4 regions of the Pseudoalteromonas sp. MT33b genome follow, and region 2 is predicted to be linked to each of the others. Evidence: predicted binding sites of a transcription regulator. Region 2 holds the regulator's gene; each other region holds the start of a gene.

Region 1 (8,073 bases), 1.2 Mb from region 2:
ATACTGGCTTTTATCCCAATAATGTCTTAAAACTAAGTAACTTGCGAGTCATTATTTGGATTAGAAGCCTACATTGATTAATTTTTGGAGGCTGATTTGGAAACAGGAATGATAATTTCGTTAGCATTGTACTTCATTGTTATGTTGGGAATAGGGCTTTATGCCTATAAGCAATCAACTGACGATGTATCGGGTTATATGCTAGGTGGGCGTAATTTATCACCCAGTGTAGCTGCGTTATCGGCAGGTGCGTCTGACATGAGTGGTTGGCTGTTAATGGGTCTGCCAGGTGCAATGTATTTATTTGGTTTAAGTAAAGTTTGGATTGCAATAGGGCTCGTATTAGGTGCTTGGGCAAACTATTTCCTCGTAGCGCCGCGATTACGTGTGTATACCGAAAAGGCGAATGACTCGATTACTATCCCAGACTACTTCGCTAATCGATTCGATGATAATAAGAATATTCTTCGCGTTATTTCTGCCATTGTGATCATTGTCTTCTTTACTCTTTATACCTCATCAGGTGTTGTTGCCGGTGGTAAATTATTCGAAAACTCATTTAATATGAGCTACGAAATGGGGCTCTATATCACCACGGGTGTTGTGGTTGTGTATACCTTGTTTGGTGGATTTCTTGCAGTAAGTTTAACGGACTTTGTGCAAGGCTGTATTATGTTTATTTCGTTATTAGCTGTGCCTATTGCGACTTTTACAATGCTTGATCAGCCTTTCATGGACACCTTGGCTAATGCTCGCTATGACCTCTTATTAAGCTCACCCAAAGAAACAGAAATTCATGCACTTAACATGATGGATTGGTTTGCAGGTGGCTCGACAATTGCGATTATTTCGGCAATGGCTTGGGGCTTAGGCTATTTTGGTCAGCCACATATTATTGTTCGCTTTATGTCAGTGCGCTCAGTTAAAGATATGCCTACCATGCGTCGTATTGGTATGTCTTGGATGACATTGTCTGCAATTGGCGCTGTATTTACTGGTTTATTCGGTGCGGCTTATATGCTTGAAAACCAAATGCCAATTGACGATAAGGAAACAATTTTCTTAGTTTTATCTGAACTCATTTTCCACCCACTGATCGCAGGTTTTCTCCTAGCTGCAATTTTAGCAGCGATTATGAGTACTATTTCTTCGCAGTTATTAGTGTGTTCGAGCTCTTTGACTGAGGATTTTTATAAAATTTACCTGAATCGCGACGCGTCTCAAAAAGAGTTGGTATTAATTGGTCGTGTTAGTGTGATGTTGGTTGCCGTTTTTGCTATCTACTTAGCTTATGACCGTGATAACTCTATATTAGATTTAGTGAGCAATGCATGGGCAGGGTTTGGTGCTGCATTTGGACCGTTAGTGTTGCTTAGCCTTTATTGGAGACGAATGAACCTACAAGGGGCAATAGCGGGTATGGTTGTGGGCGCTGCGACAGTGCTGTTTTGGATTTATGCACCGATTACGATTGATGGTGAAAAGTTAAGTGCCATTATTTATGAAATTGTACCGGGCTTTATCTTATCAAGTATTGCCATTGTGGTCGTTAGCTTGAACACATCAGAGCCAAAACAAGAAATTACACAATTATTTGATGAAGTTGAATCGTCACTTTAGGACGCTAAGTGTCATTCTTTAGAATGTAATTAAAAAGGGCAACATAAGTTGCCCTTTTTTGTGTTAATTTTTTTAACTCTACTTTAAGAGTGACCGGTTACTTTGATGAATAATATCCGCTGCTAAAGTAAGGGATATTAACTGGCTGCTTTTTCTTTTATATCAGCGACTTTATCTGTGTCTGCTGATTTGGCTTTTTTCGGTTTGCTAGGCAGTTCTTTAGCGCCTTTTAGTACAGCCATAAATTGGTCTTTTTCTTTTGCTATTTCAAGGGCTAGAGATTCAATTTGTTGCTCACTTAATGGTACATCTACCTTCTCAAGCATGAGCTCTAACGACTCAGCGATGTCGAGCATTTTATCGTACGCATCAGCTTCTTTTTTGGTAGTAAACGTCATGCGCTCGACTCCGTTTCTTTCTACAACATATTTAACAACAACAGCCATGATTTCTCCTGCATTCAAGCGTGGCATTTGCAGCGTGTAATCGCTACTTTGATTACTGTTTTTATATACAGTAATCGTTTGGGGCCGAATTTGCAAGCTGCGTGTGTGTATTTTTTATGACATTAATTTGACAAAAAGGCATAAATTGACTTTATTTAGTTTGTCACCAAATTAGTGACGAATGTAATGGAATTAGTGTTCGGTGACGAGACTATTTAACAGTCCACGTAAGGACATCATGGAGGAAACAATGAAGTTTTTATCAAGTTTACTATTTGCAGCAAGTCTTGCATTACTGCCGGCGACTCAGGCACTCGCTGAAAAACCAGCTGAGTCAGTGCAAACAAAAATTCAAAAAGTGAGTATCAATAAAGCCACTGTAGAGCAACTTTCTCAGTTACCTGGCATTGGTAAATCGAAGGCTCAAGCCATTGTTGAGCATCGTAAGAATCAAGGCCCATTTAAATCAGTTAAGCAACTGAAAGAGGTTAAGGGGATTGGTGATAAATTGTTCGCTAAAATAGAAGGAAAAATTTCGCTTTAACTAAATAGTAATTTAAACAGGGCGTCTATTCGCCCTGTTTAAACTCTTGTATCGCTTTTCGCAGGTGAGGTTGAGCGAACATATTTTCAACCGGCGTTGTGATTAATGGGTAGCTTAATCCCGCTAATAATAACCAAGGTAAAAGCATCCAACCTTCAAAGTAGGCAAGGCCTAGAAACAAGGGCGCTAAAAATGCCAGTTTGCACACAGATAAAACGATTTTATGCATTGGGCTTAAGTGGCTCAGTGCAATTGCTATTATCTGCTGACGCTGCCTTACTTTAAAGGTCTTTAATTCAGGAATTTGACTGCTAAAAAAGTAAATCATTACAGTGACTTTTTGACTAGTAAGCGGCTTGCTAAAACCCCGACAAAAACAATTGAATATGCGGCAAAGATGACTTCCATCCATGCGGGCATACTCATTGACGCAAATTGCCAATCAATATTGCCACAGTCTCCTGTTGCTGCGAAAAAGTGCGGGATCCATTCATGTAGGGGCATGAAACTAGGGAAATTTGGCTCAAACGCACAGCTAAATGCAAATGGATCTGTGTTGTTTTGCATAGCAATGTGCTCTTTTGCGATAAAGTAGCCCCAAATGGCAGAGACTCCCCACGTTGCAAAGGCGATTAATCGGCAGGTTACAGCGTGTGGGTTTATTGCTCCAATGATACCCGCGGCTAAGAGACCAAGCATCGCTGTGCGTTGGTATATGCACATAATACAGGGTTCTAGACCCATACTATATTGAAAAAACAGGGCTGTTATTTCAAATGCGAGTGCCGTTAAGGCTAATAATACCCAAGGGGTTCTTTTGTTTGCTAACTCAGCTAACCAACTCATGAAAAATCTCATTTCTAATTGTTTTCAAGATTATGCTTAGGGACTGCGCAGGGTGCAAGTGCCTGCGATGAATATTCGTAAAAACAACGCAGATAAATAGTAAAGGAGCCAACGGCTCCTTTACTATATGTGTATGAATGAAGGTTAAACACTCACAGCTTGTAGAGATTCACTTTGATAACAACCCAGTACGCGAGTGTATTGGGTATGCTCTTTAAGCTCTTCTAGCGCTTGTTTTACATGTGCATCATCTAGGTTTGCTTCTAAATCAACGTAAAACACTTCTTCCCATGGATTTCCTGGCACTGGTCGAGACTCTAGTTTTACAAGGTTAATTTGATGGTGTTTAAATATCATCAAGGCATCTGCAAGCGAACCTGCTTGCTGTTTAGTTGCCATAATCAAACTTGTTTTAGTGGGGATTTGTTTAGAGACTTGCAATGGTTTACGTGCAACAACAATAAAGCGGCTGTGGTTTTCACTTTGGTTTGCAAGTCCAGACTTAACAACCTCTAGGCCAACATTTTTACCCGCCTGAGCAGAGCCAATGGCCGCACTATTCGGGTTCTCAACTGCGGATTGTAGCGCGTGAAATGTCGAATCACAGGTTTCATGTTGGATATCACCGAGCCCTTGCACAAAACGACTGCACTGTGCGAAAGGTTGTGGATGCGCATATATTTTATTGATGTGTGAAAGCTCAGTGCCCGGTATTGCAAGTAAACAATGCTCAACACTGTGAGTAACTTCACCTACAATAGAAACTTGGGCGTGTTGTAATAAATCAAAGACTTCATTGATACTGCCCGAACTTGTGTTTTCAATCGGCAACAAGCCAAAGTCGGCTTGGCCATTTTCAACTTTCCCCGTGATTTGCTCAAAGCTCGAGCAGCCTATTTCTATGACTTTACCCGGGCGGCGGCTAAAGTATTTATGGCATGCTAATTGGCTGTATGAGCCCTGACCACCTAAATATGCCACACGATGCGTTTCGCTCATTGCATCTGGGTTCAGGCTTTTTTGTAACATGGCCTGTTGATTTAATACGGAGTCTTCCAAAATAGTCTGGAACACATTATTGATGTAGTAGGCGTCTAACCCCAGCGACTTTCCATAGCTTATTAGCTTTTCAAGCAATGCTTGTTCGCGGGCTTCATCGCGAATGGGTTTATTGTTGGCAATTTTATATTCAACAACACTGTGACTAATACGTCGTCGTTTTGCGAGTAATACTAATAAATCGGAATCTATTTCATTGATATCGTGTCGTAACGCATTTAATGCATCGTTGCTCATGTTGGTTTCCTCATTCCAAAACAGTGCACAAACAAAAAAGCCTCCCAAGAGGGAGGCTTTAGCTATTCGGTGAATTTATCTCGCAAACAGTTAAGCCTCCTCTATCTAAAGAAGCTAAAAAACGAAAAATAAGTGCGAGAAATAATGTGTTTCATCCAGTTAATGTAAGAAGTGTCGTTTATAAAGTCAACAGCATATCGAAGGAATTTGCAAAACACATGGATTAGTTATGAAAATTCATCAATCTTCATAAAAAATTTATAAATCTAAAAATGAATCTGGTATATTTGTTTTTGGATAATAAATAATAACAATTATTAATAAGGTAGTCCTGTGGTGTATCGACGCCCGCCATCTCGTTTTGGTGTGAATTCGTTAAGTATGAAGCTATCGCTGCTGATTTCTGCAATTTGCTTAATTGCGGGTATTTGTGCAGCGGCATTAATGCTTAAATCAGAAGAAAAACAGCTCGTTTTTGAAGAACACGAACTTTTAAAGCATTCGAGTGAACGCTTAAGTCGTCAATTTAACGGCTTGATAAAAACAAAAACAAATATTGCTGAACAAGCGAATAATGTCGTTACTAGCCAGTTATTACTTAACGAGTCTCACTTGCAAAGTAATCACAATGCCGATATTAAATTTGCTGTTGATGGCAGCATACGCAGTACGTCTGCAGATGGACTCTCCGCCGCTTTTATTCCTCAAGATAACTATTCCGCTTTTTATAAAAGGCTGATTAACGATTCCGAGTCATTATGGAAAATAGTGTCACCGACACTTATTCAAGATTTCTTTAATTTTTATTTAGTCAGTAAAGATAACTTTATACGTATCGCGCCGCCAAACTGGGCACTCAATGTACCTGCTGAGTTTGATTTTACAAAAGGCGAAACATTTAACTACGCACAAGAAGCATTAAACCCAAGCCGAGAAGCAGTGTGGTCAAAAGTTTACTACGACACCATTTGGCATAAATGGGTGGTGAGTGTATTGGTACCGGTTTACCACAATAATGAATTTTTTGGTGTCACAGGCAGTGATATTGCGCTAGAAACCTTACTTGCTCAATTACCAATTGGTGATCGCGAGCAACATTTATTTGTGTTTGATGCAAAAGGACAGTTACTTGCGCATCCCGATTTAGATAAATCGACATTAGAAGAATATGGCCGCGAAGGTAAAAAACTACTGACAAAAGACTTTGTTAATGCGGATTTACAAACGCTCGTCTCAGAGACTATTCGTTCTAAATTACCTGAATCTGCAAATTCATTTGTGCAAGGCGGCGAAACACACATTATCAATATTCGTAAAGTAGAAGGCCTTAACTGGTACATTGGTATTTATAAAAAGCGTTCTTCGGCGTTGTCTGCCTTAGAAGAGTTAAAAGTTAAGTTTTTTGGACTGTTTATTTTATATGCCATCTTAGTCGCACTGTTGTTACATCAAGCGCTTTACCAGCTTGTTCTGCGCCGTATCCACTCGTTAGTTAATGCCGTTGTCAGCTTTGGCAAAGGGCAATTGCAAACAGAGTTTCCGTACGCAAATAAAGATGAGATTGGCACCCTCAATGGCTCATTTAAAGATATGGCGATAGAAATCAGAAAGCTAATTGATGGATTAAATCAGCGTATCAGTGAAAAAGAAATTGCCGAAAAAGCGGCTAACCGATTATCAAAAGCGGTGGCATTCTCTGGAACCGGTGTTGTCATCACCAACCAAGATTTTGAAATTGAGTACGTCAATCCGAAAATGGTTGAGATGACTGGGTTTGAAGAGCGCTACTTTATTGGCTCGCCTTTAATGAGCATCATATCGCAAGAAATGGCCATTTTGGTTGACGACATAGATGTTGATTTAAGAAGCCGAAATTATTGGCGTGGCGATACACTGTTACAAGCCAATGAGCGCCAATCTGTATGGGTGTCATTAAGTATTTCGCCGATTCGTGAAGATGGCGGAAAAATTACCAGTTATGTTGCATCAGCGCAGGATATTTCGTTTGTAAAAGAAAGCCAACGTAAGATGGAGCAGTTAGCTTATTTCGATACACTAACCGGACTTGCCAACCGAACGTTCTTTAGAATGCAACTACGTAAATCGATGGCGCTTGCAGAGCGTGGGCATTATGCGTTTGCGTTATTTTATTTTGACCTAGATGAATTTAAGCGAATTAACGACACTTTAGGTCACGATGCTGGTGATCAGTTATTGGTCGAAGTGGCTAACCGTTTGAAAAAACGTTTACGCACAGAAGATACGATTGCCCGACTCGGGGGCGATGAATTTGCCGTACTGTTAAGTGGTATTGAGCATCAAACACATGCAATGGAAGTGGCAAATACGATTCAAAGAACGCTCAATGAGCCAATCAAACTTGGTAATAATGAAGTGATCATCAGTGCGAGTATAGGCATTACAATGGCACCATTTGATAGCCAAGAAGAAGATCAGTTACTTAAACATGCCGATTTGGCTATGTATGAGGCGAAAGCAAAAGGACGAAATACTTTCCACTTCTACAGCCAAGAATTAAATGCCGCTGCGAATGAACGGTTGTTCATTGAAAATGAGCTACGTAATGGCATTCGTGAGCGTCAGTTTGAGGTTTATTATCAACCTCAAGTTGATAGCCGAAATCAGCAAGTGGTTGGCTATGAAGCGCTTATTCGTTGGTTCCACCCTAAAGAAGGCATGATCCCACCGACTAAGTTTATTCCGATTGCAGAGGCAACCGGTTTAATTGTTGAATTAGGGGCGTGGGTTCTTCAAGAAGCGTGTGAGTTTGCTGCGCGTTTAGCGAGTAAAAACCTAAAAAATAATATTTCAATCAACTTATCGGCACGCCAGTTTAAAGACGCTAATTTGGTTTCGACACTCGATAAGATCATTAAACAAACAGGGGTTGAGCCTAAGCGACTTCATTTAGAATTAACTGAAAGTATGTTGATGGGGCATGTTGAAGCGGCAATTTTGCAGTTGCATCAGCTTAAAGCATTGGGCGTATCAATCTCTATTGACGATTTTGGCACAGGTTATTCATCGCTGAGTTACTTGAAACGTTTTCCTGTTGATATTCTCAAAGTCGACCGCTCATTTGTAAAAGATATCCCTGAGGATACCAATGACATGGAAATCACCGCGGCGATTATTGCTATGGCGCAAAAGTTAAAGCTTAATGTTGTTGCTGAAGGTGTCGAAACGATAGAGCAAGTTGAGTTTTTACAAAACAACAACTGCTATATTGTACAGGGTTACTATTACAGTAAGCCGGTGTCCGAAGCGCAGCTGCCAGCACTTTTTGAGCGCTTGAGCCAT
Region 2 (8,073 bases):
TTAAAAACATTGCGACAGCCCCAACAATTGGCCAAGGACTCTCGGCTGGCACATAATATTTTTCGTAATTTTGATTCATTTTGTTTGCTCCTAATTAGCAATTAGCTTGGCGGCTTAATCGTTCTTGGCCACAACTTGCCCGCTAATATCAAACACGGTGTACGACAATGTTAGCTCTTCCACGTCATAGGGTAGTTCAGTATCAACATAAAACAGTAAAGTGAATTCCACTTCTTCTCCTGCTTTTAACGGCTGTTGATCAAAACAAAAACAAGCAATTTTATGTAGATACTTTGCTGCTTTACCGGGTGAAACACTTGGGATAGCTTGCATTACCTTGTCAGTATTACTGGTATTTTTAGCACTAAACTTAACTTCTCGCATGGCGCCTGGCTGCACAGCGACGCTGTACTGCTCAGACTCCACTTTGAATGGGGCGCCACTTTGCGCATGAGTTGTAAAACTCACATCAACCTGACGTTCAGTATTTACATGCTCACTGACTTTGGCTTGTTCAAGTGAGGGTTTACCATTGAGGCCCGTAACATCACAAAACACGTCATAAAGCGGCACCAATGCGAAGGCAAATGCAAACATAGCTAAACATGCTAACAACAGCTTTTTAAGCAAAGGTGCGTGATTCATTACTTAATCTCCGGTGGCGTCTCAAAGGTGTGATACGGTGCTGGTGAGTCAACTTCCCACTCTAATCCTTCAGCGCCATCCCATACTTTAGCGGGGGCTTTTTCGCCGCCTCTGGCACACTTAAAGACCACTAAAACAAACAGCAGTTGCGATAAACCAAACGCAAACCCACCGATACTGATGATGGCATTGAAATCAGCAAATTGAAGTGCGTAATCTGGAATACGGCGGGGCATACCTGCAAGCCCCACAAAGTGCATTGGGAAAAACAGCACGTTAACGCTAACAAGCGATAACCAAAAGTGCCATTTAGCCAAGGTCTCGTTATACATATTGCCCGTCCACTTCGGCAGCCAATAATAGGCCCCAGCCATAATGGAGAACACAGCACCTGTAACTAATACATAATGGAAGTGGGCAACCACAAAGTAGGTGTCATGATACTGAAAATCGGCCGGTGTAATAGCAAGCATAAGCCCCGAAAAACCACCTAACGTAAATAACACAATAAAGGCGATTGCAAACATCATGGGTATTTCAAAGCTAATAGAGCCTCGCCACATTGTTGCCACCCAGTTAAACACTTTTACCCCAGTTGGCACCGAAATCAGCATCGTCGCGTACATAAAGAACAATTCGCCAGCAACCGGCATACCTGTCGTAAACATGTGGTGTGCCCAAACAATAAAGCTTAAGAGTGCTATTGATGAGGTTGCATACACCATGGACGCATAGCCGAATAATTTTTTGCGCGAAAAGGTCGGCACAATCGTTGAGATAATACCGAACGCCGGTAAGATCATAATGTAGACTTCAGGGTGACCAAAGAACCAGAAAATATGCTGGAACATCACCGGATCTCCGCCACCAGCAGCATCAAAAAAGCTGGTCGCAAAGTACTTATCGGTCAATACCATTGTCACGGCACCTGCCAGCACGGGCATAACAGCAATCAGTAAGAAAGCCGTGATCAGCCACGTCCATACAAATAGAGGCAGTTTCATCCATGTCATACCCGGCGCTCTAAGGTTTACAATTGTCACAATGACATTGATAGCGCCCATAATTGAGCTAATACCCATAATATGCACTGCAAACACAAACAGCGCGGTATTATCGTTACTGTAAGTCGTTGAAAGCGGTGCATAGAACGTCCAACCAAAAGCGGGACCACCACCGGGCATAAGCAGCGATGCCAATAAAATAAGGAAGGCAAAAGGTAAAATCCAAAAGCTCCAGTTGTTCATTCGTGGTAAGGCCATATCTGGCGCACCTATCATCATAGGTACCATCCAGTTTGCAAGCCCTGTAAAGGCGGGCATCACAGCCCCAAATACCATGATCAACCCATGTACTGTGGTCATTTGGTTAAAAAAGTGAGGATCAACCAATTGTAAACCAGGTTGGAATAATTCAGCACGGATCACCATAGCCATGGCGCCGCCAATTAAAAACATCGTCAACGAGAAGATCAGGTACAAACTACCTATGTCTTTATGGTTGGTTGTATATAACCAACGCTTGAAACCTTTCGCTGGATGATGGTGGTCGTGATGCGCATGCTCAGTGGCTTGCTCATTAATAACGTTACTCATTAGTTCGCCTCCGCTGCTGCATCAATTGCTGCTTGAATCTGACTCGGTTGAATGACATCACCGGTATTGTTACCCCACGCATTGCGTTTATAAGTGATGACTGCTGCAAGTTGTTTTATTGAAAGCTGTTTATCAAACGCTTGCATCGCTGTACCTGGCTTACCATGTAAAACAATATCAATATGATCGTTCACATCGCCCAACACGATTGGGCTGCCTTTTAAGGCTGGAAATACACCCGGCAATCCCATGCCAGTGGGCTGATGGCAGGCTGCGCAGCTGGCCATATAGACTTGTTCGCCTAAAACAACTAATTCATCTTTCGAAAGAGTTTGATCAAGTAATGCGGCATCTGCAGCAGCGGCTTGTTCTTTCGCTTGTTTTGCGTCTGCAAGCCAAGTCGCAAACTCATCTTCTGGCAATGCCTCAACAACCACCGGCATAAAACCATGGTCTTTACCACATAACTCTGCGCATTGACCACGGTACATACCGGGCTCGTTAATGCGTGTCCATGCTTCATTAATAAAGCCGGGATTGGCATCTTTTTTCACGGCAAAATCAGGAACCCACCAAGAATGTATTACATCATCAGAGGTCATTAAAAAACGTACTTTTTTGTTGATTGGTAACACCAGAGGTTTGTCGACTTCGAGTAGGTAGTGCTCTGTTTTTTCGGCTTGATTATCTATTTGATCTTTCGGTGTCGCTAAAATCGAATAGAAAGCAATATCTTCTCCCATGTATTCATAGTGCCACTTCCACTGCGACCCTGTTACTTTGATTGTAATATCTGCTTTTGAAGCATCTTCCATGGCAATAAGCGTTTTGGTGGCAGGGATTGCCATAGCGATTAAGATCACAAATGGAATAGCAGTCCAAAGTATCTCGACCTTCGTGCTTTCATGGAATTGGGCAGGCTTTGCCCCTTTAGACTTACGATGATGTATCAAAGCCCAAAACATCACCGCAAATACGATGATGCCAATCACACAACAGATAATAAATATCGTCATATGTAATTCATAAACATTATTACTTATATCAGTGACACCTTTACGCATATTGAATTGGCTATTTGCCAAAGCAAGTTGCGGAAGTGCTACCAATATAAGCCACAAGGTGTAACGCAGTTTACCCATGTGACAGCTCCTTTTAATGCTATTGCAAGACGCAAAGCGAAAAGGCGTTACAGCTGGTGCCCATTCGTTTTTTTTATTGTTTAAATACCCAAACCAATCGATGGTTGATGTGTCATCTACAAACAGCTTGGGTCTGTGTATCATCACGACGCAGTGAACGACACACTCATTGTTTAACCCCCTTACACATTTGTTGTGTGTCTTTTTCGTAAATAGGTGTTAATACAATGTACTTAACCAATTAGTTAAAAAATGAGCAATAAGCAAGTTTTTGTGGTAATAAATGTTTATTTTGGTGCAAAAATAACAACTATAATCAGCGCGTTAATTAATACTTAAGGCAAGTATAAAAACTTAAAAAGAAAGGAAAACTGCGCCGTATAAGGCTTTATGTAGAAAGTAAGGGTTAACAAATCTTAGGTAAACGGTCAAAAACAAACAACGCACCAAATTGAATCAATTTGGTGCGTTGTTTCAAAAAAGTTTAGCAAAGCAGATAAAGTAATTACTCTGCTTGTAACGATTAACGCGTAATATAAAAAGCTACATCCAATCAGCGTTGCGAATAACCCCAACCGCTAAGCCTTCAATATTAAATGACTCATGCTCTAAGTCCACTTCAATCGGGGCAAATTCTTCATTTTCAGCATGCAAAAATACTTTACGTCCTGCTTTTTCTAAGCGCTTTACAGTCACATCGTCATCGACACGTGCCACAACAACTTGGCCATTTTCTGCAACTTGCGTTTTGTGTACTGCCAGTAAGTCACCATCCATGATGCCAATGTCTTTCATACTCATGCCGTTAACTCGCAATAAGAAGTCTGCAGCGGGTTTAAACAATGCAGGGTCAACCTGACAATGGCTTTCTACATGCTCTTGCGCCAAAATAGGTTCACCCGCGGCAACACGCCCAATCAGTGGTAAGCCAAGCTGTTCTGGCTCGTCTTCTTCGACTAATTGAATGCCTCGGCTTGCTCCAGGCTTCATTTTAATCATGCCTTTTTTTGCCAGTGCTTTTAGATGCTCTTCAGCGGCATTGGCACTTTTAAATCCCAATGTTTGCGCTATTTCAGCACGCGTAGGTGGCATACCAGTGTCTTTAATAAATACTTTAATAAGTTCTAAAATTTGCGATTGGCGTTTTGTTAATGGGCGCATACAACTGGTTTTCCATACAGTACATTTAACTGTGAGTATATACAGTTATCTGAAAATCGCAAATTTAAATTCCCCTTCCTCTCATGATAAAAAACAAGCATTGAACGGTGGGGATAGATACCATATTGTATACCGATATTTCACTTAAGAAGTTAGTTTGCAAAGGAAACACAATGAGCATTTGGTATCAACCATTCACCCTCGAATTATGTAAAGAACTCGAACAGGGTATTACTGGGCAAGGCACATTAATGAAAACAATGGGCATTGAAATAACCGAAATCGGCGACGATTATTTAGTGGCCACTATGCCCGCTATTCCAGAGCATCATAACCCTATGGGGATGGTCCATGGTGGTGCTAATGTTGTTTTAGCAGAGACTGTAGCAAGTTATGCAGCCAATTTTGTGGTCGACTTCACCGCATATTATGCTGTTGGCCAAGAAATAAATGCCAATCACATTAAAGCCTCTCGAAAAGGCCTCTTAACAGCCACGGCAAAGCCACTGCACTTAGGTAAGCGAACATCTGTATGGGAAATTAAAATAACGAATGCGGCAGGTGAACTATGCTGCGTATCACGAATGACCGCAGCGGTAGTCAAGCGTTAGTGATTAACGCTCAACAGGATAAATAGTAATTTCGAGCCCTGCGCCAATCGCTGAAATACGTAATAAGGTGTCTGCGTGCAGGGCTTGATTAAAACATTTAGGTGAGTCACCCGACTCAAACCCAATATCGAAAGTACGCTTTGAGCAAGACAACCATTGCTTTAATGCATTGCGTGAGCACGACTCTATAAGTTCACATAATTGGTTGATAGCTTTATCTGGTGTGCTGATATCAGCCGCGGCTTCAATACGTGCTAATTGACGGTATTCATCTTGGTCGTAATGTAAAACCATGGCGTTTTTCTTTAAATCAGCTACCAGCGCACTCATATCGTGTTTTGATTCAAGTTCCAGATCTACATTTAAAAATTGAATTTCCGACATACTCTCGTTTTTACCCTCTATTGATATCTCTGAAACTTTAACTCAGTTTTGTACATAAACCAAATTTAGAATACAGTAAATGCTGCAAGAGCGTTGAGTCGCTCTGTCTATACCGCTGCCCAATAAAAAAATAATAAGAGGTAATCAATGAATAAGCGCGTATTTAAATATGCCCGTAAAGGGCATAAGTGGCTGGGTTACTTACTCGCCATACAACTCTTTTTTTGGTTATTAGGGGGCTTAGTAATGAGCTCCATCCCCCTTCAAAAAGTACATGGTAAACATTTAGCCAACCGTAGCTTAGATAATCCATTTACCTTGCATGATTACCCCGCTTCTCTTGACCAAATAACCAAACAATTTCAGCAAATTGATAGCATTCAATACCGTCATTTTTTAACCACTCCCATCATCGAAGTGACGACTAATAAAGGCGTGTTTAACTTTGACGGTCAATCAGGTCGTGCTATGAGCACACCAACTAAAACTGAAATTATTGCCAATGCCAATGCACACTTACTCATCAAGGCGGATGTCGCGGGTGCGCAGTTACTAGAAAAAGGAGCGAGAGAAGTCGGTCACCGCTCCAATGTGTGGCAAGTGAGCTATAACGATTGGTTAAATACAACCGTTTATTTAGAAGGCGACTCCGGTAAAGTCATTACTGTTCGTAGCACCTTGTGGCGCATTTTTGACTTTTTCTGGATGCTGCATATCATGGATTATGATGAACGAGAAAATTTCAACAACCCATTACTAATTAGCTTTGCCGCAAGTAGCGTATTATTTTGTATTACGGGCATTATTTTATTACTACAAAATGTCCGTATCAGACGCCGTAAACCGATTACACGTGCTGATCAATCAAAATAGGGTTACCATCAGGGTCGGTGACAATAAAACTGGCATCACCGACCTTTTGTACCGCCAGCCCCTGTTGTTTAAAGTGCGCCTCTAGTTCATCATAAGCACTAAACTCACTTAAAGGTCTCGCACTTTGGTCCCAGCCAGGGTTAAAAGTCAGCATGGTTTTATCAAACATCCCCTGAAACAAACCTATTAAATGTTCACCGTTTTTCATAATCAACCAATTATGCTCTATCTCACCCGCAAACTGAGTAAACCCCAACTTCTCGTAAAATAGCTTTGAAGCATGGATATCTTGTACATTTAAACTCACAGAAAACGCACCTAACCGCATTGTTCAACTCCCATAGACTGTATTTATTAATGACTATAGTTTACTTTTGGCGCGTGCTCTTTTTCTTTTCAGCTCTGCGTTTTACAATAGTGTTTCCAGTAGTTCACTTATGTGATGGATATGCGTTTACTTTTATCAGCAACTTTATGCCTGTTGTTATGCTTTACGGCGTCTGCGGAACAGTTTTCAAACTTTTCTAGCGCCAAAAAATACCTTATTAAAACCTTACCCGAAAACGCTAAAAGCTTATATTGCGGGTGTGATATTAAACGCCAAGGAAAAAAACTGGTGCCCGACCCGAGCGTCTGCGGGTACATACCACGTAACGAAATCACTCGCTCTGGTAAAGAAAATGCACGCGCGAAACGAATTGAATGGGAACATATAGTCCCTGCGTGGGAGTTTGGGCACCAATTACAATGTTGGCAAAATGGCGGGCGTAAAAACTGCCGAAAAGTCAGTGAAAAGTTTCGTAAAATGGAGGCTGACATCCATAATCTAGCCCCTGCAATTGGTGAAATAAATGCCGACCGCTCAAATTTTCGCTATGGAATGGTTGCAACGAGTAGCGCCAACTACGGCGCATGCCCTGTGAAAATAGATTTTAAACAGCGCGTATTCGAACCTCCACTTTATGCAAGAAAACGTATAGCAGACACCTATTTTTATATGCAAAAAACCTATGACTTAAAAATATCAGATAAGCAACGCACCTTGTTTGAGTCATGGCAAAAACTCGAGATAGCCGAAATAAGCAATAGAAAAGCACTGTAAAATTTGTACACCTGTTTACAAAACTACAACCTTACTCTATTGCCTTGCCTCTTTCTTGTTGATACTTTTTAAACAATTATTTACAGGAAAGTAGACAAATGTTTAAAAATAACAAACTCGCAGTAGCAATCTTTTTTGCAGTGTCAGGCCTCTCTTTATCTGGCTGTGGTGGCGGAGGTTCATCAACGCCAACCAACCCAGATACAAGCACGCCTACACCACCCCCAACAAATTCTGGACCAACATGGACTGCGGGTACTTTTGCCTCATCGAGTGAATTTAAAGACCAATGTGCAATACCACGCACGGGCACTGATCCTTACAACAATAACCAACCATACCCAGATAAAGCAGGCTCTGAATTTACAGAGAAAATGTGGTTACGCTCTTGGAGCAATGAAACTTACCTTTGGTACGATGAAATTGAAGATAATAACCCAGATAACTTTAATTCAGTGGCCGCTTATTTTGCACAGTTAAAAACGTTCCAAAAAACAGACTCAGGTGCTAACAAAGATAACTTCCACTTTAGCGAACCGACCGAAGATTACTTTAAAGAA
Region 3 (8,073 bases), 1.3 Mb from region 2:
GCTTCTAGAATAAGATCTAAAAAGTTAAGCCCTGATCCCACGTTAAACTCCTAAAATAGATTTCTATATAATTTGTTATATTTTTTACACTTGCATTTATTGACCACAAACTTGGCCAAAAGTTACATCTAGTGTATCTAGTCAATAATGAACTGACAACGCTCTTGCTGTGAAATAGCGGCAAATAACGGTGAAAAGCACTCAGCTTAGCTATTTTTTGCTCACAATCCTTTAAAAACTTATTTTTGCTGTGTTTTCACTGCAAAAATGAGTACCACCATTAGGCAACTAAAAATATAGCAAAACCTCATAAAATACAGCGTTTATTCATATTTTACGCATAAACACCCAAAACATGTTTTGCAAATCTACTACAGAATACTTAAACTAATCCTGAACAATGTTTGTTAATATTATAAAAATCATTTTATTCATAAACTTAAAGTAAAAACACTCAATAAGTGAACAAAAAGAAAACAAACCAACAATTCACTCACATTAGTTTTTTTTATCTGAAAATTAAATTTTTCTAGTTTGAAGAAAAATCCACCATTGCGTATCATTTCCCCATACCGAGCTGCAACCTTTGAAAGTTTTTTCATTAAGCTCCGTTTTTTGCAATATGAAGTTTCGTATTGCACTTGGTTGACTTAAACAGGATAAAACCTCTTTAAGAAAACCGTAGTTCCCTGGATTACTTCCTTCAACTTGTTGTTTGCCCGCATGCTTATGCGGGCTTTTTTTTGCCTGCACAAACGTCAATGAGAATACCTACAGATAACTTAACAGCATGTGAATTACAGATGTTAAAATGAGACCATCAATCGTGGTTTGTGGTTTGTGGTTTGTGGTTTGTGGTTTGTGGTTTGTGGTTTGTGGTTTGTGCAAAATAAATCCACATTAACCTTAGGCAAGCTTTTTATATTTAATCGCTACAGTAACCCCCGCTCGGTCTACCTTCTAGTATCTACCTTCTAGTATCTACCTTCTAGTATCTACCTTCTAGTATCTACCTTCTAGTATCTACCTTCTAGTATCTACCTTCTAGTATCTACCTTCTAGTATCTACTTTCTTTCTAATATCTAACGTCTAAAAACTAAAAACCCCGCTAAGCGGGGTTTTGTTATTTATCTGGGGTAAGACCAAAATGAAGGTAGGCAATATCAGAAACGAGTCGCCCTCTGGGCGTGCGTTGAATAAATCCTTGTTGAATTAAAAATGGCTCAATGACATCTTCAATAGTCTCTTTTTCTTCGCCAATGGCAGCCGCTAAATTATCGAGACCCACGGGGCCACCCATAAACTTTTCAATGATGGCAAGAAGGTATTTTCGGTCCATGTAATCAAAACCGCTTTTATCAACATCGATCATATCAAGTGCTTGTTCAGCGACTTCGGCATTTACTTTACCGTCTGATTTAACTTGCGTGTAATCTCGTACTCGGCGCAAAAGTCTGTTTGCTATTCGTGGTGTACCGCGTGAGCGTTTAGCAATTTCAACGGCGCCTTCGTCACACATGATTAAATCTAAATATCGAGCAGAGCGGGCAACAATTTTTGATAAATCTTCAACCGAATAAAACTCTAAGCGTTGCACAATGCCAAAACGATCTCGTAATGGCGATGTTAACGAGCCAGCACGCGTTGTAGCCCCTATTAATGTAAAAGGCGGTAAATCGAGCTTAATTGATCGTGCCGCAGGACCTTCACCAATCATAATATCGAGCTGATAATCTTCCATTGCGGGGTAAAGTATTTCTTCTACTTGCGGACTTAAGCGGTGAATTTCATCAATAAACAGTACATCGCCTTCTTCAAGGTTAGTTAATAGCGCGGCTAAGTCGCCCGCTTTTTCAAGAACCGGCCCTGAAGTCGTTTTAATGTTTACATTAAGCTCATTCGCTACAATATTAGCCAGTGTTGTTTTACCCAAACCCGGCGGACCAAAAATGAGTAAATGGTCTAACGCCTCACCACGATGACGAGCGGCTTCAATAAAAATTTCCATTTGTTGCTTAACATGCGGCTGGCCTGTGTAATCGTTTAATAGTTTTGGACGTATTGCACGATCGACACTGTCTTCATTACTTTGTTCACTCGCATCAATTAAGCGATCTGCTTCAATCATGGTGTACTCACAACATTGACTTTAGAGCTTCTTTAATAAGAACCTCTGTTGTCATACCTGGTTTATTTACAGCTTTAACCGCTTTTTGCGCTTGCGGTAGTTTATAGCCTAAAGATTCAAGTGCTGAAACAGCATCATCCGCAGCATTATTCGCTACTAGCGTATCATTACTTGCAGGCTCAATAATGGCATTATCGCTAAATGGTGTGAATAAGTCATTACCCCAATTTTTTAGCCTGTCTTTCATTTCAAGTACCAAGCGCTCTGCAGTCTTTTTGCCCACCCCAGGAAGTTTAACCAAGGTTGTCGCATCTTCATTGTTAACACAACTAACAAACTGCTGCGCCGACATGCCCGACAAAATGGCAAGGCCAAGTTTAGGGCCTACCCCATTTGCTTTTAACAGCTCTCTAAATAAAGCACGCTCAGTTTTATTATTAAAACCAAATAATAACTGTGCGTCTTCGCGAACAACAAAATGAGTATAAATAACCGCTTGTTCACCCACATTGGGTAAATCATAAAAACAGGTCATTGGCATTTGCACTTCGTAACCGACACCACTTACCTCTATAAGTATTTCTGGTGGCTGCTTTTCAACAAGTAACCCGTTTAATCGACCTATCATATTACTTCCTTAATCGTCCTCTTACGGTTTTGCTCGCGCTGCCCGCAAGTTTAATTAAATTTTGTTCTGAGTGAGCATGGCAAATGGCAATTGCTAACGCATCGGCAGCGTCGGCTTGCGGGGTTCCCGGCAGTTTTAGAATATTTTTAACCATATGCTGTACTTGCGATTTATCGGCACCACCATTCCCCACGACCGCCTGTTTTATTTGTCTGGCTGAGTACTCAAATACGGGCAACTCTGCCATTGACGCACCGACTATGGCGGCCCCTCGGGCTTGACCAAGTTTGAGTGCTGAGTCAGGATTATGTGCCATGAACACTTTTTCAATGGCAAAATTATCAGGCGAAAACTGTTCAATTAACTGGCTAACACCTTGATAAATCATTTTTAAGCGTATAGGAAAGTCGTGATCAGCAAGCTTTATACAGCCACTCCCTAAATAAGTAAATTTAGTACCTTGGTGGGCTATTACCCCATAACCTGTTAATCGTGAACCAGGATCAATCCCTAAAATAATCGCCAACTAACTGACCCATCTATAAAATCATCATCTGCATTTAATAATGCCAGAGCACTGTATAAATTACCAGTAACTAATTGCAGTTCATAAAAAATGCCCGCAATTGCGAGCATTTTTTAAACATTGTCTTTATCCTAGCGACCGCAGTAAACCTTGAGTATTTTTTCGCATGGTACGCGCTATCATTAAATACCCTAAACACGCAACAAATAACCCACCTGCTGCGGGGCCTATTAACCAAATATGTGGATGCAACTTACCTGCTAATTCGAACATTTGTTTTTGTACAATTAACAAAGCAACATCACTGACAACAGCCGCGACTAAACCGGCCGTAAAGCCTAATAATAAAAATTCATACAAGGTCGCGTTTTTAATTAATCGCCCTTTAGCGCCCAGTGTACGCAAAATAACAATTTCTTGCATACGCTCACCTAGGCTGGCTTGCACTTGCGAAATAAGCACTAAAGCACCACACGCAACAACAATCGCGAGTACAAAGCCAATCGCTAACGATACTTGCTCTATTGTTGAGCGTATTTGCTTAATAAAGCTTTCAACATCAATCGCATTCACCGTTGGGTATTGACGTAATAACTCACTAAACTCTCGCTTTTGATCTTTATTTACACGCACCGATGAAATGTACGTCGCAGGGAAACTTTGCAGCACATCGGGGCTCAAAATAATAAAGAAATTCGGTTTTAAGGTGTTCCAATTTACTTTACGTACACTGGTAATTTTGGCATCAAATGACTGAGCGCCAATTAAAAAGGTGAGTGTATCGCCCAACTCTACATCTAAACGCGCTAACATTGACTCTTCTAATGACGCCTCTGCCACTGAGCTCTCGGTAAACCATGTACCGTCAATTAACTCATTTTGCTTGGGTAGCTCAGCGCGCCATGTAAGATTTAACTCGCGGCCAATACCTGAACGTGCTTCTTCATCTTTTTTCTCATTGTCTTCTAATGATACCTCGCGAGCCACCAGCTCACCATTAACGGCATTAACACGACCACGAACAATCGGGTAAAAATCTGACGTAGGCATGTCACGCTCTGCTAAAAACGACGTGATAGGTTCAAGCTCAGCTTCTGTTATATTCACTAAAAATGAGTTTGGCGCATCGGCTGGCAATTGTGACTGCCAATCTGAAATCATGTCGTTTTTAAGTACGATTAAAAACAACAGTAATTTAATAGCAAGCGCAAAGCTTATAAGCTGCACCGCGTTTACATTCGCTCGCTTTTGAATTGAAGCAATCGCTAAAGACCAACTATTACCAGGACTTAAGCCTAGCTTACGACCCCCACCAAAAATAAGCTTCGATAGACCAAATAGCACCACGATTAAAAACGCTGTTGAGGTAAATAAAATGGCCGTAATTTTAATGTTATTACTGAACAACCACATTAACAAAAACACCGTTAGCGCCGACATTGCAAGGTGAATTTTGCTCACTAATAAACGGTCTCCCAAGTTGCGACGAAGTACACGCAATGGGGGAATATCAAATAAATCCAGCAGCGGCTTAATCGAGAACATAACGGCACAAATCACGCCTGTACTGACTGCGATAAGCCAAGGTTTTGCCGATGCGCTTGGCAGCTCTGTGCCCATTGACTGAGCAAGGTAATCACTGGCTATCATTTGTAAAGAATAACCAATAACTAACCCCAAAATGACCGACATTGTGCAAACTAAACTTAAATGTAATAAGTAAATTTTACGGATAGTTGCCCTACTGCCACCAAGAGTTTTCATCATTGCGACTGGGTCATATTGCCTTTCGCAGTAGCGTTTTGCCGATACCGCAATTGCCACTGCCGCTAAAATGATACCTAACAAACCTGCCAGTAATAAAAAGCTCTCCGCTCTATTTAAGCTGTTCGCAATAGGTGATTGCCTGTCTTTAACACCATACCACTGTTGGTTTTCTTTCATTTGGGGTTTAAGCCATGCATAAAAGGTGTCTAAGTCACTTTGCTCACCGGCATACAATTGACGATAAAACACGCGACTCCCCGGCTGGATCACCTGTGTCGCGTCTATGTCACGTTCATTAATTAAAATGCGTTGACTACTGGAAAAAACATTAAAAGGAGCATCGGGTTCTTCGGCAACCACTCGACTTGCTGTAAACGTTGCAGCGCCCAGCTCAACTTGACTACCAACCTGAATATTAAGCGCATAAAACACCGACTCACTAAGCCATACCTCACCTGTTTTTGGCACTTCGTCAGTAACAATAGCATTTGAAGTTAAGCGTGTTTTTACTTTAAGTTCACCTTTTAATGGATAACTATCAGAAACCGCCTTTACTGAGCCAAGTTGCATTTCGTCACCTGCAAATAGCATGGTATCGAAATACGTAATTTTTGCAGTGCGTAAGCTCTGTTCCTGCGCTTTTTGCAAATACTCTGTTGGTAACTGATGATTACTGGCCAACACACGATCCGCAGCGATAAAGGCACTACTTTTTTGCGCAATACTTTGACCAATTCGGTCTGTTACCATAGAAAGCGTTAATACGGTGAGCACAGCCAAAGCAATAGCTGCACTGATCACCGTTAATTCACCCCGTTTAAACTCACGTGAAAACAATTTAAGTGCTAACTTAGCCCACATTCGCTTGCACCTCTTCGCTCTCTTTTACTGTTACTAATTGACCTGCTTCAATGTGTAAAATTTGTTGGCATTTTTCAGCAAGCTGTTCGTCATGGGTTACTAAAATAAGCGTGGTACCGTGTTCTTTATTCAGTTCAAAAAGCAAAGATTCGATCAATCTACCATTTTTGCTATCAAGGTTTGCTGAGGGTTCATCCGCAAACAAAATTTTAGGCGTACCAATGAATGCACGCGCAATTGCAACACGCTGTTGCTCACCACCAGAAAGTTGCGAAGGATAATGCCCCACACGGTGGCTAAGACCCACTTTTTCGAGTAACTCTAGGGCTTGTTGTTTTGCATTTTTACTACCTGCAAGCTCTGCCGGTAGCATCACATTTTCAAGCGCGGTTAAACTTTGCACAAGCATAAAAGACTGAAACACAAACCCCACTTTATCAGCGCGTAATGCCGCGCGGGCTTCTTCATCTAAATCGTGCAAAGCAGCGCCGTCTAAATGAATGCTGCCACTGGTTGACTGGTCAAGACCTGCTAATAAACTCAGTAACGTAGACTTACCCGAGCCCGATGTGCCAACAACGGCAACAGAATCGCCCGACTTGACATTAAAGCTGATGTCACTGAGGATGGTTAGGTCACCCTCCACTGTGGTGACTGTTTTAGTAAGTCCATTAACTTGAATGATGTTTAATTGAGAAAGCGCTGACATATGATGCATCCAATCCTACGTTTTATATTCGTTTTACTGTTAGTAATCAAACCACTTACGGCAGCAGCTGACAACACAATTTTAATTTTAGGTGACAGTTTAAGCGCCGCTTACGGCCTCAAACAAGAGCAAGGTTGGGTTAAATTGTTACAAGATAAGTACGATGAAAAAAGCCAACCTGTTAACTTAGTTAATGCAAGCATTAGCGGTGAAACAACTGGCGGAGCACTTAGACGACTTGATACCCTGCTAGCCGAATTTGAACCCACTCATGTACTTATTGAGCTTGGTGGAAATGACGGTTTACGTGGTTTTCCAATCAAACGTTTACACGCTAACTTACGTGATTTAATTAACAAAAGCCAACAAGCAGGTGCCAAAACTGCCGTGATGGAAGTACAGATTCCACCAAATTATGGCCCCCGCTACACTAAGTTATTTACCGACAGCTTTGAAAGTATTGCCAATGAAACCGACAGCGAACTTATGCCATTCTTTATGTTAGACATAGCAGGTCGCCCGGAGCTCATGCAAAACGACAATTTACACCCAAACGCTGATGCCCAACCATTAATACGTGATTTCATGTATAAAACGATCAATGATTGGCTAGATTAACACCTAGCCTCTGTTTTATTGCTTAAAATGAACAATAAACAAGCAATCAGACCACAGGTGTATTGATTTTTATAAAAAAAGACGTACTATTGCCTCAAATGTCGGCATATAGCGCAGCTTGGTAGCGCACTGTCATGGGGTGTCAGGGGTCGCAGGTTCAAATCCTGCTATGCCGACCATTTTCCTCCCCCACTGTATCTCTAATCGCTTTCTTTATTGCGTTGCAGTTTAAACTCAGTGAATATTTGGTTCACATCTACTTTTGCGCCTAACTTTGCAGCGATTAAAAACAACCCAGCTAACTTCCTGTGTACGAATAGTGCGTCAACTGGTGGTGCATGCCAGTATTGCGATGCAGTGCTCATTTCAAGACCGAGTTCTTTGATGCGTTTTGGTAAATCGCTTTTAGCGAAATCGTACTCGCCTTGACGGCTAAGTGGCTCACACGCGAGTAGAAAAATATCGACAACGTTATCAATGTATTCTTGCGCTAGTTCTTGCCCAAAATACCCGATACGCTTGGCTGCTGCTGCAACTTCTGCTCTGTCATTTTTGGCGGCTGCAGATAATAATTGCAAATAACCATTGCTTATATGTTGTGGTAATTCACGCGTTGCGCCAAAGTCTAATAACACTAAACGCTGCTGGTCCATTTGATACTGATAGTTAGCAAAGTTCGGGTCTGTTTGTATCAGCTTAAAGGTTAATAGCTCATTCAAAAACAAACGCAGTAACTGTTCTACCGCTTTGTTTCTTAACGCTTGCTGTGCATCTACAAGTGCCTCTATCTCTTGCCCTTCAACAAAATGCATGACTAGTATCTGCTTTGAGCTGA
Region 4 (8,073 bases), 1.6 Mb from region 2:
CAGGAGGTAGAGCAATGCAGGAGCAATTGCCGAGAACAACTAAATAACTAAATAACTAAATTTTTGCCTTGTTATCAACGCGGTTTTATTGCCTCAAAATAGACCACTTAATTAAGCGTAATGGTATAACAAAAGGATAATTCAATTGAAATAGCTGTATTTTTAGTTTAACGATTTAGGAAAAGAGAAGTAAATAATAAGATGAAAAATAGAATAGTGAATTAGCAGAGAAGGAAAGTGGTGGAGGGAGCTGGATTCGAACCAGCGAAGGCTGAGCCGTCAGATTTACAGTCTGATCCCTTTGGCCGCTCGGGAACCCCTCCACACTAATTTTTATTGCATTTGGCCCCACTTAACTGAGCGTAGAAAAGTGGTGGAGGGAGCTGGATTCGAACCAGCGAAGGCTGAGCCGTCAGATTTACAGTCTGATCCCTTTGGCCGCTCGGGAACCCCTCCAATGCAACGGCGCTGATAATAGCAAACTGGCTCTTTAAGTAAAGAAAAAAACTAAAGAAAAATAGATTAATGCCGATAACTGGTTAATCTTGAAACTATTCGGCCAAAGTCTATGCAAATTGATGGTTTGTTGCTCAACGAGAGTCAACTTGATAATCGTCTTAACAAAAGTGTTCATGAACACCGCCAAGGTGAGTTTGCCTTATTATTGGCGATGCTGTCTCATGATGCGCTTGATTTTAGCCAGTTTCATTTACCGAAAACAGAATTAACCGATACTCAGAGTTCAGAACACGTACTCAGAAATGAGTTAGGGGCAGGCCCAAAACAACCATTAGCGCCTGAACAATATGATATGTTAATCGGGCAGAATAATGGGCTGCGACTTTTACAAGGTGGCTTGTCAGATATTCGCCTACGTAATTGTCTCAGTCCTGAGCCGCTTGCTATCCGCGATGATAAAAATCATGTGCCGTTAGAAGTTATCGATAACTGTGAGCCAGCAGTCAGAAAACGCTATTACGATAAAAACGCACCCACAGAGCGTATGCAAATGGATGCAGCTGCGTTTTATGACAGCTTAACGGACGAGGCGATTCATCAGCCTTTGCAATTGGCAACTGCTTAATTAATTGAAATTGTCATACTCGCCTTGTACGCTACACTTACAAAGATAGGTAAATTGGTGCAAATCAGTAAAAAGTACAGCTAATTTTTTATGTGCTTGTTATAATGCGCCCAAATGGCTTTATGCCATTATCATTGAACCAAGTTATTAGGACTATAATGAAGAAAACATTCACGCTTAACCATGAGAAAATTAAATACCCTCGCATGGTTGATGCAGCTAAGCACGAAGTGAAGAAGTATTTAAAACGTGAGCGTAATAAAACTCTCCCAGAAGATGCCGATTACTGGGCATTTGATTGTAAATTTGGAGAGTCAGCTGACGACGCGAAAGTCGTTCATGTGGCGGAAATTAATAAATGCATTAGCGATATTGAAGCAAAAGGGCTTACATCGTTTTATGTCGAGATTCTAGCGCGTCCAGCACAACGCCAGTTACAAGAATTTGACGAAGAATAGTCGTTATAATTCATAGAATTTAAGAATGGGCCTTGAGGCCCATTTTTATTGTCTGAAATACAATGACATTATTTTGTGTTGATTTATATCACATGCCCACCACGCAACGGCTTTCCCTACAATGGCTAGTCAAGGTTTAGATTGGCTATATAAAAAGTGAATAGCCGTGATTTAAATTGCGTGACACTTTTTATATTTTTTGCCGCTACCGCAAGGGCATTCATCATTACGGCCAATTTTAATATCAGCAACGGGCGTTATTTCACCATCAAGGTAACGCCATAGTCCATTTTCTTTAATAAAACGCGATTTCTCGTGTAACTCACAATACAAGTTTTGGTAAAAGTAATTTGCTTTAAATTCTACAAAACCTTCTTGCTCGTTATATTCAGTATCTAAAACGCTTAGCTTGGTAAAACGACAGCTATTAGCAAAATCTTTGATTTCGCTAACAGGGTTAGCGGTTTGTTGGCTTTGTGCGTATGTTGTAAAGACATATTTTGCATCTTTTAAGGCATAAGCACTAAAGCGAGAACGCATAAGTTGTTCCGGCGTTTGCGCTTGGCTATCGCCTGTGTGCAAAGGTTGGCAGCAAAGCGAGTAATCTTGTTTGCTGCCACAAGGACAAAGGGAGTGTGTGAGTGATGTCATAACAACTTACCTAAAACAATAAATTGCTATTTTAGCAAGCCTATTGTGGCTGCGGTACTAAATTGTTTAATGGGTTGCTTTTGGTGAAGCAGTAAAACTTTGCAGATGCATGTTCTAAATTAAGAGTCATAGAATCTAGTTGATTGTTGCTGACAATATCTGTCCAGGTGATCACTGCGGCAAAGTTACCGTTGTGCAGCGCCGAACTTAACACATATTCAAGATTCACAAGGTGCTTTTGTCTGATCACTAACAGTTTACTGGTGTCGATTGAACATGAATCGAGTAATGCTTTACTTGGCACATGATCAGGTGCAATTAACAATGTCCACGCACTTTGACTGTTATAGTGATGTAATACCTTTAATAGCTCAAATGTTGCTGAAATTTCGTCTTCAATTTGAATTAAATTAACCGACGCTTTGTCGTTATCTTGTTGATAGCTTTTAACGGTTCTTAAGGTAATTGGCTGTAACATAACTTTCACTCACTGGTTGTTTATACAGTATGTGTATACAGTAGTTTATACAGTGTTTTTGCGCAAGTGTTTTTTTGCTATTTTTTTAACCAATTATTCAGCTTTTAATAATTTTAAAAAATTAAATCTTTAAAAACAATTGGTTATTTTGTTTCTTTGCAGTGTGATATTTTGTGAAAAATGGATGAAATAATATATATAGTGTTTTATATCGAAGTTTATACAGTAGTTTGTATGCAGGATATTTGAGGTTTATACAGGTGTTTTGATAAAGAAGCCGGTGTACACCGGCTTCTAAAATTTAGTTTTTCAAGTACGTATTTAAAAACTCAAGGTACGCGTTTGATGCTTTGATACGGTTTTCTTTTTTAGTAAAACCATGACCTTCGTCATCGAACAACACGTATTCTACGGGGACACCATTCGCTTTTACTGCGGCAACAAGCTCATCACTTTCAACTTGCAATACACGAGGGTCGTTTGCACCTTGAATAACCATCAGTGGTTTCGTAATGTTTTTAGCATGGAAGAGGGGAGATATCGCTCGATGGCGTTCGCCATCAGTTGCAGGGTCACCCATTTCATCGTACAGCGCTTTTTTAAAGCTTTCCCACCAAGGTGGTATAGAGTTTAATGTTCTTACCCAGTTAGTTACACCAAAAATATTAATACCCACTTTAAATTCTTCAGGCTCGAAAGCCAGCGCCGCTGCCGTCATAAAGCCACCGTAACTGCCACCCATAATGCCAATTTTATCAGCATCAACCCAGTCTAAGCTCTGTAAGTGTTTTTTCCCGTAGACAATATCTTGCAAATCGTCTGTGCCATGCTTTTTATCATCTAAATGGAAAAAAGTTTTACCATAGCCAGAGCTACCGCGATTGTTTACAGCAAATATAGCATAGCCATGATTAACTAAATGCTGCTGCATTGCGCTGTAACCTGTGCGGCTCTGGCCGCCCGGACCCCCATGCACCCACACTAGAGCAGGCACTTTATTATTACTATTAGCCTGTTTGGGCTTATATAAAACGCCAGGGATTTCTAAACCGTCAAAGCTTTTAAAACGCACAATCGTGCTTTCAACGAGATCATTTTGATCAATTGCATCGCTTAAAGTATGGGTCAGTTTTTTTGCTTTCGTTTCGCCTAATTGCCAAACAAATAAGTTACTTGGCGAGGTATCTGAATTTAGGTAAAACGCCATGCTCTTTTCATCAGCTGAAAAGCTTACACCACGTAAATTGCCCTGGGGCAAGGCAGGCATATCGATTTGTTTATTGGTTTTTGTGTCAATGATTGTCACTTTAGTACTGGCATCAGCATTAACCCCACTTACTTGGTAACGCCCTGATTTTGAGAAGTAAATAAAGCTGACATCCCAGTCATCTTTTAGGGCGGGGCTGTGCTCACCTGTCGTTAAGTCATAGCGCCAAACCTGTGAAAATTCACCTTTTGCATCGGTCGAGTAATACAGAGACTTGCTGTCTTTTGAGAATGTTTCAGGGCCATATTGCGCTTCATTATCATGACGAGTGATTAGCTCAGGTTTGAGCGTTTTTTTCATTGTATCGAGAATGAACACATCACTGTCTTTATTAGAGTTATTTTTTGATAAGGCAATAAAGCGGCCATCAGGGCTAATCGCCCCGACATCTAGACCAAGAGTATTTTGATAAACAGGTGTTATTTCATAGCGTGAACTGTCTACGCGATATAAATCCATAAACTTAGGATCGCGTTGATTACTCGTTATAAAAAAGTGTTTGCCATCGTCTGTAAAGCCCGCAAAGCTGGCACGAGTTTCATCGCCAGGAGTCAGGTCTTTGACAGTGCCGTCTGTCTCACGTACATAAATATGATAGCGCTCGTTCCCGCCTGAGTCCTTGGTAAATAATACGCGCTCATCATTTGGAAAATAGCGAACAGCATAGGTGCTGTCTTCAAAGTTTGTTAAACGTGTTTTTTTCGCTGTTTTAATATCAATTTCATAGAGGCTATAGATGCCGCTTTCATCACTGCTAACAAGGATTTTGTCACCTTTAGGTGAAAAGCTGCTGCCCATAATTGAAGTGGTATCAAAAAATGTTTCAGCGTCATACTGTTTAATAGTGTGTTCTTGTTGCTGACTAATTTCGCTGGTGGTCGTTTGGTTTGATTGTGAACATCCTGCTAATGCAAGGCTTAATGCACACGCAATGGCTGCTAGTTGAAAACTCGGTTTCATTTTAATTATTCCTTATTATTTTTCCGTTATTGAGTCTTACTTGTTCAATATATAAACGCAAGTTTTGCAGCTAAATAATTGTTACAAAGCATGTAACTTTTTAGGGACATTGCTGTGTTACAATTTAAATTTCGCAAAGGAATGGCAATGATAGAAATAAAAAATCTCAATAAGCGTTTTGCTACAGCAACCGTGTTCGAAAATTATAATAAGCAATTTAACAGTAAGAAAATGTGCTTACAGGCGAGCAATGGGAGTGGCAAAACCACGTTACTGATGATAATTGCTGGCCTTGAAAAACCACAGTCGGGGCAAATAATGTATGCTAATAAACAGCATAGTTCACCACAAAAGTATGTGGCTATTGCCAGCGATCGCATTTGTTTACCTGATTTTTTAACGGCTCAGCAAATTATTCAACTGACCTGTAAAGCCTTAAATGTGCCTGCGCCAATTGACCTTATTAACGGATTTAAGTTCAGCGAACACTTACACACCCGTTTTAGTGCATTATCGACAGGCAATCAAAAAAAATGCCAGCTTATAATCACGTTTATGAAGCGGGCGCCTTATTTGCTTTTAGATGAGCCGAGTGCAGCACTTGACCAAGCAAGTATCCATTATTTACTAAATTTGCTTGATAACTATTTAAGTGATAAACCCGATGGGCAAATCATTTTAACCAGCCACGAGCCAGATGTGTTTTTACACCAAGGCTTTGAGTGTACGCCATTATGATAGAGAGCTTGTCACGTTATAATGCATTAATGAGCTACCGCTATTTAGCATATACAACTGCACTTAAGAACTTACTGGCGCAGCTTAAAAACTTTGGTTTGTTGTTTGCGTTAGTGCTTGGGCCTGCGGTTTTAGGCATCGCGCTGTTGTTATTTTTGGGGCTGGGTAAAATTGTAGACAGCCATGAACATGCCCGTTTTAGCGCCCAGTTAGCTTTGCTCTATCTGGCACTGCAAGCCGTTATGTTATGGGCTGTTGCTCCTGCTATAACAAACTCAGAAAATAGAGCCTTTCAAGCACATATCTTTAAGCCTGCTTGGCTAATTTTAATCGACTGTAAGCTTTTACTACTCAGTAATGTGTGGTTAATGGCAAGCTTATTGATAGCCGTTGACCTTCGTCTTCAGCAATGGTTGCAGGTTCCTCATTTTATTCTATTTATGCTGTTGCAGTGGCTGTGCGGTTTAATGGTAATTTATAGACCTTATTCGCTATTTTATGGTTTTTTAGCGTGTAGTATTCTGGTTCTTTTACCGTTTAGTTTAGATTCCTTACACTACCATAGCGGCTTTTTAATTGGTTTTATGGGGAGTTTATTTTTTCCTAACATGAACCTCAGTCACAAACGTGTGGTTAGTTCACTCACTTCATTTTGGATTAGTTACTTTTTGGAGCACAGCTGGAGTGTAATTTGGCGAAGTGCTTTGTTTACTGCAAGCCTATTAGCCGCAGTGCAACTAGTTGAAATTCGTAGCGACTTTAATCATGCGATACAGGTTATGGTGTTGGCAAACTGTGTATTACTAGGTAGTTCATTACAGTTTGATTGCTTTGCAGTGCTTCAAAAATACCGAGTGTTTTTTCAAACAAATGGTCAGTACAGACGGTTTTATTTAAGTCATTTTATACCCAGTTTACTGTTTTATAGTGCAGCGACATTGGCGGCAATGCTTTTGTTAAATGTTTTACAATGGCCGCTGGTCGCTTTGGCTGCTGTGTGGTGCTTTTTACAGCAGCTTTTAGCGCAAAAAAAACCAGCGCATTATGCGCTGGTTTGGTGTGTTATAACAATTGGAATAGCGTTAATTGCTTAAGCTGCATCAGCTTTGCTGTTATTTCCGCTACGTGCAGCTTTACCTGCAACGAGGTCAGCTGGGTCAAAATCGTCTACGTTAATTACATCGAGACGAGCTTTTTCAACAGCAGCTAGTTTATCAGCTTCGGCTTGGCTTAAAATGCCTGCTTCAAGGCCCATTTGCGCCACTTTATCAAGTTGGAAGAAAGGCAGTTTTACGCCTTTTTCGCGGCATACTTTATCAAATAATGGTTCAACTTCTAGTACGTCTTTAAGCGTTTGCTCTTGACGGCCCACTAAGTTAAGTGGCTCATTTTTAAGGTATACATAACTTGCTAAACGGTTACGTGTTTCGCTAGGTACTTGTAATAAGTGTGCGAGTTTGTGCTCAAGCTTATCTGTTGGCTTGCGTACCGGGCGACCAAATGGGAATAACATGATTTTAAGCATCGCACGAAGCGCAGCAGATGGCATGTTATTAATTAAGTCAGCCAGTGCACGTTGGCAGTGATAAAGGTGATCTTGGCAGCTCCATTGAACAAGCGCAAAATCTTCTTTTTTACGGCCTTCGTCGTTGTAACGTTTAAGTGTTGCAGACACTAGGTATAAGTAGCTTAGTAAGTCACCTAAACGTGCTGAAATACGCTCTTTACGTTTTAATGAACCACCAAATACAGCCATGCTGATGTCAGACATTAATGCAAGTGAAGCACTAAAACGTGACGCTACGCGGTAAAACTCTGCGGTTTCATCTTTGTACGGCGTACTTGTAAAGCGCGCACCGGTGAATGCTAACCACTTAGTACGTACTAGGTTCGAAATGGTAAAACCAATATGACCCATAAGTGCTTTGTCGAATACTGCAAGTGCTTCTTCGCGGTCTTCAATCGAGCATGCACCTAGTTCAGTAAGTACGAACGGATGACAACGAATTGCACCTTGACCATAAATGATCATGTTACGCGTAAGAATGTTTGCACCTTCAACTGTTATTGCAATTGGCGCACCTTGGTAACCACGGCCTAAATAATTGTTTGGACCAAGCATAATGCCTTTACCACCGTGAACATCCATGCCGTGAATGGTTGCTTCACGCATTTGTTCTGTTAAGTGGTATTTAATGATAGCTGATACCACTGACGGCTTTTCACCAAGGTCAACGGCACCGGTCGACATGCTGACTGCGGCATCAGAGCTGTAGGCATAACCTGCAAGTTTTGCGAGTGACTCTTCAACCCCTTCCATTTGACCGATAGGTAAACGGAATTGACGACGAATGCGGCTGTATGAACCAGTAGCAAGTGCGATGGTTTTGATACCACCCGTTGAATTAGACGGCAAGGTGATTGCGCGGCCTACCGA

Evidence for each region. Region 2 encodes LexA, which represses DNA repair genes until DNA is damaged. Its sites were predicted from a motif close to TACTGTATNNNNATACAGTA; they were not measured.
Region 1: a site for LexA is predicted at 2,120-2,139, ahead of H3302_RS04640 (YebG family protein). Genes of this name have one in related genera too.
Region 3: a site for LexA is predicted at 3,333-3,352, ahead of ruvC (crossover junction endodeoxyribonuclease RuvC). Genes of this name have one in related genera too.
Region 4: a site for LexA is predicted at 2,695-2,714, ahead of H3302_RS06115 (SulA-like leucine-rich domain-containing protein). Genes of this name have one in related genera too.

The regions. Positions count from the first base shown of each region.
Region 1 covers NZ_CP059831.1:1,000,247-1,008,319, forward strand. The annotation lists gene putP (sodium/proline symporter PutP) at 109-1,620, shown strand; gene H3302_RS04640 (YebG family protein) at 1,758-2,066, opposite strand; gene H3302_RS04645 (helix-hairpin-helix domain-containing protein) at 2,317-2,610, shown strand; gene H3302_RS04650 (DUF6170 family protein) at 2,636-2,938, opposite strand; gene dsbB (disulfide bond formation protein DsbB) at 2,938-3,456, opposite strand; gene H3302_RS04660 (chorismate mutase) at 3,601-4,752, opposite strand; gene H3302_RS04665 (EAL domain-containing protein) at 5,086-8,073, shown strand, end outside.
Region 2 covers NZ_CP059831.1:3,344,040-3,352,112, forward strand. The annotation lists gene H3302_RS15085 (cytochrome c oxidase subunit 3) at 1-79, opposite strand, end outside; gene H3302_RS15090 (cytochrome c oxidase assembly protein) at 115-645, opposite strand; gene ctaD (cytochrome c oxidase subunit I) at 645-2,240, opposite strand; gene coxB (cytochrome c oxidase subunit II) at 2,240-3,382, opposite strand; gene lexA (transcriptional repressor LexA) at 3,926-4,543, opposite strand; gene H3302_RS15110 (PaaI family thioesterase) at 4,717-5,154, shown strand; gene H3302_RS15115 (hypothetical protein) at 5,158-5,538, opposite strand; gene H3302_RS15120 (hypothetical protein) at 5,686-6,411, shown strand; gene H3302_RS15125 (VOC family protein) at 6,386-6,739, opposite strand; gene H3302_RS15130 (endonuclease) at 6,854-7,513, shown strand; gene H3302_RS15135 (S41 family peptidase) at 7,612-8,073, shown strand, end outside.
Region 3 covers NZ_CP059831.1:2,031,528-2,039,600, forward strand. The annotation lists gene tolQ (protein TolQ) at 1-41, opposite strand, end outside; gene H3302_RS09300 (hypothetical protein) at 520-762, opposite strand; gene ruvB (Holliday junction branch migration DNA helicase RuvB) at 1,125-2,129, opposite strand; gene ruvA (Holliday junction branch migration protein RuvA) at 2,137-2,757, opposite strand; gene ruvC (crossover junction endodeoxyribonuclease RuvC) at 2,759-3,283, opposite strand; gene H3302_RS09320 (ABC transporter permease) at 3,410-5,911, opposite strand; gene H3302_RS09325 (ABC transporter ATP-binding protein) at 5,901-6,620, opposite strand; gene H3302_RS09330 (arylesterase) at 6,621-7,238, shown strand; tRNA gene H3302_RS09335 (tRNA-Pro) at 7,341-7,417, shown strand; gene H3302_RS09340 (AarF/ABC1/UbiB kinase family protein) at 7,439-8,073, opposite strand, start outside.
Region 4 covers NZ_CP059831.1:1,323,226-1,331,298, forward strand. The annotation lists tRNA gene H3302_RS06090 (tRNA-Tyr) at 239-323, opposite strand; tRNA gene H3302_RS06095 (tRNA-Tyr) at 372-456, opposite strand; gene H3302_RS06100 (VC2046/SO_2500 family protein) at 569-1,084, shown strand; gene H3302_RS06105 (DUF6172 family protein) at 1,243-1,542, shown strand; gene H3302_RS06110 (YchJ family protein) at 1,714-2,193, opposite strand; gene H3302_RS06115 (SulA-like leucine-rich domain-containing protein) at 2,234-2,671, opposite strand; gene H3302_RS06120 (S9 family peptidase) at 2,973-4,898, opposite strand; gene H3302_RS06125 (ATP-binding cassette domain-containing protein) at 5,046-5,636, shown strand; gene H3302_RS06130 (DUF6136 family protein) at 5,633-6,730, shown strand; gene fadE (acyl-CoA dehydrogenase FadE) at 6,727-8,073, opposite strand, start outside.